2 regions of the Absiella sp. AM29-15 genome follow, and region 2 is predicted to be linked to the other one. Evidence: predicted binding sites of a transcription regulator. Region 2 holds the regulator's gene; the other holds the start of a gene.
What was found. Region 2 encodes Rex, which represses fermentation and respiration genes when NADH is low (regulators of the CRP and FNR family bind a similar motif). Its sites were predicted from a motif close to GTGAANNNNTTCAC; they were not measured.
Positions count from the first base shown of each region.

Region 1: the regulator Rex is predicted to act here: its motif matches at 2,147-2,160, upstream of DW761_RS08665 (alpha-glucoside-specific PTS transporter subunit IIBC).

Region 1 covers NZ_QVFL01000007.1:38,493-42,948, reverse strand. Annotated here, with positions in the region: gene DW761_RS08670 (6-phospho-alpha-glucosidase) at 1-392, opposite strand, end outside; gene DW761_RS08665 (alpha-glucoside-specific PTS transporter subunit IIBC) at 410-2,029, opposite strand; gene DW761_RS08660 (HAD family hydrolase) at 2,209-3,084, opposite strand; gene DW761_RS08655 (PTS sugar transporter subunit IIA) at 3,071-3,553, opposite strand; gene DW761_RS08650 (MurR/RpiR family transcriptional regulator) at 3,684-4,456, opposite strand, start outside.
Region 2 covers NZ_QVFL01000014.1:126,494-130,949, reverse strand. Annotated here, with positions in the region: gene tsaB (tRNA (adenosine(37)-N6)-threonylcarbamoyltransferase complex dimerization subunit type 1 TsaB) at 1-331, shown strand, start outside; gene rimI (ribosomal protein S18-alanine N-acetyltransferase) at 333-782, shown strand; gene tsaD (tRNA (adenosine(37)-N6)-threonylcarbamoyltransferase complex transferase subunit TsaD) at 779-1,792, shown strand; gene DW761_RS14440 (redox-sensing transcriptional repressor Rex) at 1,945-2,577, shown strand; gene DW761_RS21675 (hypothetical protein) at 2,605-2,730, shown strand; gene asnS (asparagine--tRNA ligase) at 2,884-4,269, shown strand; gene DW761_RS14430 (Gfo/Idh/MocA family protein) at 4,301-4,456, opposite strand, start outside.

The DNA.
Region 1 (4,456 bases), on a different contig from region 2:
TCAAGGATTTCAATAACGCCACCGATAGAACGCATACCATAAGCAATTCCACCAGGACCACAAGTTTCCTGTCCTACTACACCATATTTCAAAGGTATCTTTTCATCTTTTTCACGCATCGCATATAGACCTACACGAATATGTGCCATACAGAAATCTACATCTGTAAATGCTTCTTTTGGATCACATGTTGCGATAAAGTTAATTTCTGGATCACGCTCACGAATAATAATTTCACAAGCTTTTGCGACTTTATCCTGACGTTCTTCATTATTATCATAAAACTTAATCTGACGAATTGGGAATTCATCTGCGTGTTCTAGTAACATCATAACGATTCCAGGAGTGAAGGTAGACCCTCCTCCTGCAATCACGATTGAACTTTTTTTCATAGGTATAAACCTCTTTTCTATTTTAATAAATTTTCAAATTCTTCTCGTACACTTGGAACACTTAAACCTACAATTACCTGTAAAGCTTTCCCCTTGTGTACCAAACCATGAGCACCTGCTTTTTTGAATACTGCAAGTGGAGCGACGATACTATCATCTTTTACTGTTACACGTAAACGTGTTGCACAGTTTGTGACATCCTGAATGTTATCTTTACCGCCCAGTGCTTCTAAGAATGCAGCGGCTTTTGCGGCATTGCCACCTTCTACTTTTACATCTTCTTTTGGATCATTACTTGTGTCTTCATCACTGCCTGGAACTGTTCCTGCAGCTTTTGCGGCTTTATATTCTTTTTTAGATACTAATTTTACTTCTTCATCATCATCTTCACGTCCTGGTGTCGCAAGATTCATTTTCAAAATCATGAAACGGAATACGATAAACCAAATACCACTAAATACTAGACCAATGACTACCTGAATCACATATGTCATACCATGTGTTGCCCCTAATGGTAACCAGTTTAATGCTGCCCAGTTGATTAAACCACTTGAGAATTCCCCAGATACACCAGCCATAAATTCCACCATGGCAAGTGTTGCGGCAAGTAATGCATGTACAAAGAATAATACTGGTGCGATAAATAAGAATGTAAATTCAATAGGTTCTGTGATACCAGCAAATGCAGCTGTTAATGCGACTGGAAGCATCAAACCTAAGACTTCTTTTTTCTTGTTTGGTTTTGCGGTTACATAGAATGCAGCCCCAATTCCAATAGGTGCGAATACTTTTGAGTGTCCATACAGTGCAAATCCACCAGCAGGGAATAATGTTGATAAGCTTTCTGTAGATTTCGCAAATTCTGGTAAACCTAATGCCCAAGCTGCTTTGAATCCGCCCTCAACTACAATTGATTCATAAGCCATTGGCATATAGATGAAGTGATGTAATCCAGTTGGAATTAAGATACGTTCACAGAATGTATATACCCAAATTCCTAATGCACCACTTGAAATAAAGAAGCTCTGCATACCTGCGATTAAGCTCTGTACTCTTGGCCAGATTGCCATAAATAAGAATGCAACTGGAATCATTACGAAGAATCCGATTAAGCAGATAAATGATGATCCTTTGAATACCCCTAACCATTCAGGCAGCTCTGTATCGAAATAACGATTATGTAAGAATACAACAATACCTGCGATTGCCAAAGCACCAATCATACCTGTATCTAATGTTTTGATACTTGCGATGGATGCTAAACCAGTTCCACTTGCTGCTTCAATACTGAAATCAACACCAAAGCTGGATCCCCAGTTTGTCAACATGGCTGCTAACATATAGTTGAATGTTAAGTAAAGAACAAATGCTTCCATACAAGCACGTGCATTTTGTTTTTTCGCTAACCCGATTGGTAAAGCAATCACGAACAATAACGGTACTTGTCTAAATAGTGTCCATGCTCCTTCCTTAATTACATACCAGAACTGATACCACCCAGTTTCTGGAGCAGCAATACTGCCGATAATCATCTCTGATTGGAATACGGTACATAAACCAACCATGATTCCTGAGAAGGCAAATAATAGTACGGGTGTAAACATTGCCCCTCCGAATCTTTGAATCTTTTGCATCATAAATTCATGTCTCCTTTTCTTCTTGTCAAATCACTTTGTTCTCTTGACGTAATACATCATACCACATGTGTAATCGTTTACAATATTTCAAACATCTTCTGTTTTCATGTCCATTTGTAGAAATTTTTCACAATTTTTGGAATATTATCCAGTACCAGAAAAAAAAGAAAAACCAGTGTTTACTGGTTAAAAAAGTTATGTAAAAATACCGCAATTCCTTCCTCATCATTGGACTTTGTGATATAAGATGCCGCTGATTTCGTTGATGGAAAGGCATTTTCCATTGCCACCCCATAAGGTATAATGGATAACATCTCATCATCATTGTTACTATCGCCAAAAGCAATGACCTGGTCCAAATGGATATCCAATTGATCACAAAGTGATAACAATGCCTGTGCCTTACTTACATGGATATCTGTGATTTCCAAAGAACCTTCACTAAGGTAAAAATAATTAAATTTTTCAGGATACTTTTTACGAATGGCATCTTCTGCCCTGTGCAAAATCTTAGGATTACCTCTGATACATAGTTTATTGGCGGCATTATGAATATGATTCTCTAAGTGCTCAACCATATTTGCATTTCTTGCCATATAAGCAAATTGACGCAATCTTACCACTTTAGATGCACGCATTGGTCGATAAAGACGTTTCGCGATTTCCCTTTTGATTGCCAAAGGTAGTGTATAACTACATGCATAGTTGCCTTTTTGAGAAACGATCACAAACAAATGCATCGCATGCGCAATCTTAATCATTTCTGATATGGCATCTGGAGGTACTTGTGGAAACTGAATATTTACATCCTTCTTTACATGATAAATGCCAGCACCATTGCCATGCAACAGATAACCATCATAGCGTTTTAATTCTAATTCATCCACAATGCTCTTTAATTCAAAAGGTGCTCTCCCACTACAAATCGCAATCTTCACTCCTTGTTGTTGGAGTTTCATCAATATCTTCTTTGTTTCATTACCTATTTTTCCTTTGCTGTTAAATAAAGTTCCATCCACATCACAGGCAATTAATTTTATATTACGCAAGTTCAAGAATATCGCTATCCTTTACCTTTACCTGTTCTCCAACATGATAAGAAACGATTTGTTTATCTAGTGGATTTATTACAATGACTGGTGTAATCAATGGAATATTTTCTTTTTCCATAAATGCGCGATCTACCTTAATAATCGGCTCCCCTGCCTTTACCTTATCATTCACATTCTTTAATACCTCAAAGCCTTGTCCTTTCAAGTTTACTGTTTCCAAACCACAATGCACCAGAACTTCAATTCCTTCAGGACTCGTCATTCCAAATGCATGGTGTGAATCAATCAACATGGTTATTGTGCCATCAATTGGTGCGCATAAAACATCTCCAGTTGGTTCAATCGCAATACCATCGCCCATCATCTTTTCTGAAAATACTTCATCAGGTACCTCACTCAAATCCTTACATACACCATCGATTGGTGCTTTGATCGTAAAATTTTTACTTTTCTTTTTAAATATTGAAAACATATCTTATACCTCTCCTTCTTCATGGCTGCATTATATCATGAAGGAATCTATGTTTCCTTGTTCTGGATTGTTTTCGTATTGATATACATTCTTCGTTCTTTTTCACAAAAAGTGGAATTTCTTCCACTTTTCATTTACTTTCTTCTATTGACTTGTTATGTTGATACATTGCATATCTTAAAAACAACATTTCTACTACAAAGAAAAACATAGTTACCGGTTCAAATCTATGGTTTTCAATCATAATCGGTTTTGACATAGATGAAAAATATACTGCGACATCCGCTAATTCAGCTAATGTATTATGTTGCATTCTTGTGATTGTAACAATTTTACAATCTTTCTCTTTTAATTGTTTCCCAAACTTGCATATCTGGGCACTTTCCCCACCCAATGAGAAAAGAAAAACAACATCCCCTTCTCTTAAATTATTCAATAAAAATCCTATCTCTGCAGTCCCATTGATCATATAAACAATAACATTCAGCTTAAACATCAAGCGTTTTAATTCTCTGACCGCAGATTGTTGAATCACGCCACTGCCATATGCAAAGATTCTTTTCGCATGATAAATCTCATCGCAGACTTTATCTAAATTTTGTTCTGTAAAACTTTGAATGCCTTTGATATAGCTTTGAGATATAGAATCAATCTTTTCATCCGTTAATTCATTTTCTTCAACATTTTCCATTCTTAAATAGAATTTCAATTCACTGAATCCCTGTAGAGATATTTTTTTCGCAAACCGTAAAATTCCTGTTCTAGAAACATTGCACTTCTCTGCCACTTCTTCAATCGTCATTGCTGCACATTCTCTTTTATGATTGGCAATATAGCCCCATATGTGTAAATCATTCATGTTTAAATCATCATAATGCTGATTCACCAACTCATCAAGCTTCA
Region 2 (4,456 bases):
TATATCAACCTTGCAATTATATGCAGGAGTAAATGATCATGTATTCGTTATGCTGGATGCGAGAAGTTCTCGTGCATATGCTGGTAGTTTAAATCATGGAGTGTTTGACAAAGAAGAATGTATCATGAACCTGGATGAAATTAAAGCCTACTTAAAAGAACATCCAGATTTAAAAGTAATTGGGGATACTTCTTTGATCGATATGGAAACAACAGATATTGATTTTATTGAAAATTTTAAACTTTTGCGTCCTTACGCAAGAAAAGTGGAAAACATTCATATCTTAACACCACGTTATTTAAAAGACCAGAGTGCCTATATGGTAAAATAGTATGCTGGAAGCATTAAAAAAAGAAGATCTTGATGAAATCGTTGCAATTGATGCTATTTGTTTTCCTGCGCCATGGAGTAAGGAACAATATTTATATGAATTAGAAGAAAATGATTATGCCTTTATCTATGTGTTAAAAGAAGAAGGCAAAATTATTGGATTCATTGATTATTGGGTTACTTTTGATATTGCACAATTAGCGAAAATCGCTGTCTTACCGCAATATCGTGGCAAGCATCTAGCACATCTTTTAATGGATCAAATGATAGAAGATGTGGAAAGAATGCATTGTGAAACATTGTCACTAGAGGTTCGTGTCAGCAATATTGCGGCACAACGATTATATGAATCATACGATTTTATCAATGTAAATACGAGAAAAGGGTATTATCATGATAATGGGGAAGATGCCTATGTTTTGGTAAAGGCCTTGAAAGGAAGCTGTTTATGAAAGATACGTATATTCTTGCGATTGAATCCAGTTGTGATGAAACGGCAGTCGCAATCATAAAAAACGGAAAAGAAGTATTGGCAAACGTCGTCGCTACACAAATTGATGTACATAAAGATTTCGGTGGTGTCATTCCTGAAGTTGCAAGCCGTATCCATGTGGAAAATATTTCTATGGTCATTGAAGAAGCTTTGAAACAGGCAAATATGGAAGTAGAAGATATGGATGGTATTGCTGTGACACAGGGACCTGGTCTGGTGGGCAGCCTGCATGTAGGTGTACAAGCCGCTAAAACGCTGGCATGGGCTTTTAATAAACCTTTGATTCCTGTGCATCATATTGCTGGACATATCTACGCAAATCGTTTGATTGCGGATTTAAAATTTCCATTGCTAGCCCTTGTAGTATCTGGTGGACATACAGAATTAGTCTATATGAAAGATGAATGGAGCTTTGAGATTCTTGGTACGACCCAGGATGATGCGATTGGTGAAGCTGGAGATAAGGTTGGCCGTGTTCTTGGACTTCCATATCCTGGCGGTGTTTATGTGGATAAACTTGCGAAAGAAGGAAAGCCTGTTTATCAATTAGCAAAACCTAAGACCGAAAATGAACTTGATTTTTCATTTAGTGGTTTAAAGAGCAGTGTGTTACAGTTTATTGATCGATGCAAACGTAAAGGAGAAAGCTTTGTACCTGCAGACCTTGCGGCATCTTATCAGGAAACGGCTTTTGAGGCATTATTGCTGCGGGCAAGAAAAGCAATTGAACAATATCATCCAAAGCAGATGGTACTGGCTGGTGGTGTTGCGGCGAACTCTTGTCTGCGTGAAAAAGTCAGTGTGGATTTAACAAATCAATATCCGGATGTTGAGTTTATTATTCCACCACTTTCTTGTTGTACCGATAATGCGGCAATGATTGGTGTTGCCGGTACGGTGGCATACCTGCATGGCGAGCGTGGAGATTTTGATTTAACCGCAAATCCGGGAATGGAATTAGAGCGTTAAATTTTCAGACAGCAGCATTTGCTGTCTTTTTGTTAGCGTATAAGAATTTATGATATGGTTATTATAAAATATGTGAATGTTTTGCATGTTAAACTTATTAATTTATTCACAAATAGAAAAATTCGTGGTATACTAACTCATAGGTGATATACATGAGTGAAAAGAACGTACCAAAGGCAACGCTGCAACGATATCCTGTATATTTGAAGGCGCTGCGAAAATTACAAAGTTCCGGTGTGGAACGTATCATGTCTAAAGAGTTGGCGAGTGTTGTGAATATTGAGCCAACTACCATTCGTCGTGATTTCTCTTTCCTTGGCAATCTTGGAAAACAGGGCTATGGGTATGATGTCAACCGGCTGATTGAAATTTTTAATCAGGAACTAGGTATGGATTTTGATGAAAAGATCATACTGGTAGGTGCAGGCAACATGGGACGTGCATTGATGAAGTATAATAAATGGGATTATGTCGTTGGTGAAATTTCCTGTGCATTTGATATCAATCCAGATCGTCAGGGTGTTCGTTTTGGTATTCCTGTTTATGATATCAGTGAGCTGGAGCAACGGGTTCCTGATGGCTGTCGTATCGCTATTCTTGCGATCAGTGATAATATTCAACAGACCGTTGATCGTTTGATTGCCTGTGGCATCATTGGACTAATTGACTTTACACATGAACATATTCAGATTCCAAAGGGCGTTATATTAAAGAGTATTGATGTTGTAACGTCTATTCAGGAGCTGGTTTTTGAAACAAACAAACTAAATATCGGACATTTGTAAAAAAAGCTTGTAAAATGGAGGATACTTGTGGTATCATCTAAACAAGAGTTGAAATACAAGGAAACAGGACGAAATAAGATTGTTTCGAAAAAAGCGATTCTGCGGTTGGTGAAAGGCAGAACGAAAGGCTTATGGAGAACACCTGTGGAGTAGAATCGGAGAACTAAAGTAGACGATTTCGTCAGGCATACGTTACATGCTAAAAAGATGCTTTATGCTATGCATGAAGAATCAGGATGGCACCGCGCTAAAACAAGCGTTCCTGTGATGGGAACGTTTTTTTTATGATAAAAAGGAGGAAATAACATGTTTGAATTTATGACTATTCGCGAACTATATGAAATCGTATTAAGTGGATCTCATGTAGAACTAGACTCAATGGAATATGTACAGTTACAGGGATGGATCAGAACAAATCGCTGCAGTGGGAAATTAGGCTTCATTGAATTAAATGATGGTACGTATTTCCGCAATGCTCAGTTAGTGTATACACAAGATTTAAAAAACTTTAAAGAAGTGGAGAAATATCCTACAGGTGCAGCTTTAACTGTTACTGGTAAATTTGTGTTGACACCAGAAGGAAAACAACCATTTGAAATTCAGGTCACTGAAGTTATATTAGAAGGTGATTGTGATCGTGACTATCCTTTACAGAAGAAACGTCACAGCTTTGAATATATGCGTGAAATTGCACATCTTCGTCCTCGTGCAAACACATTCTATGCAGTATTTCGTTTGCGTTCTGTATTATCTATGGCTATTCATGAATTTTTCCAGAACCAAGGATTTGTGTATGTGCACACACCAGTAATTACTGGAAATGATGCAGAGGGAGCTGGTGAAACATTCACTGTTACAACACGTGAAGATACAAACTATGAAGAAGATTTCTTTGGAAAGCATGCTTCTTTAACTGTTTCTGGACAGCTGCATGTGGAAGCATTCGCTATGGCATTCCGTGATGTTTATACCTTTGGCCCTACTTTCCGTGCAGAAAACTCTAATACGACACGTCATGCTTCTGAATTCTGGATGATTGAACCTGAAATCGCATTTGCGGATTTAGATGATGATATGAATCTGATTGAAGATATGATTAAATATTGTATCCAGTATGTATTAGATAATGCACCTGAAGAAATGAAATTCTTTGAAAAGATGATTGATAAAGAATGTATTGATCGTATCACAAAGGTTATGAACAGCGAATTTAAACGCATGACATATACAGAAGCTATCGAAGAATTGAAGAAAGCTGATGTAAAATTTGAAAACAACAAAATCGAATGGGGCATGGATCTTCAGAGTGAACATGAACGTTACTTATGCGAAAAAGTTGTAAACGGTCCTGTATTCTTGATTGATTATCCTAAAGATATCAAAGCATTCTATATGCGTATGAATGAAGATGGTAAAACAGTGGCTGCTTGTGACTTGTTAGTACCAGGTGTAGGAGAACTTGTTGGTGGAAGCCAGAGAGAAGAACGCTATGATGTATTAGCTGAACGTATGAAAGAAATGGGTATGGAAAGTGATTCTTTACAATGGTACATGGATTTACGTCGCTTTGGTGGATGTAAACATGCAGGATTTGGTCTTGGCTTTGATCGTATGTTGATGTATCTGACTGGTATTTCAAACATTCGTGATGTTGAACCATTCCCACGTACACCAAGAAATTTATTATATTAAAAGAAAAACTGCTGGAAATTCAGCAGTTCTTTTATATTTGCCTGATAATCTGGTTCACTAGTTGACAACAGATGGTACTTCTTTGTGCGCTCATCACAGGACTTTCTAATAAACCCTTTGAGATACATTCATTTATATGGAGAACTTCATATTTCATTTCATAGCGGCATGGGTAGATGATACGCTT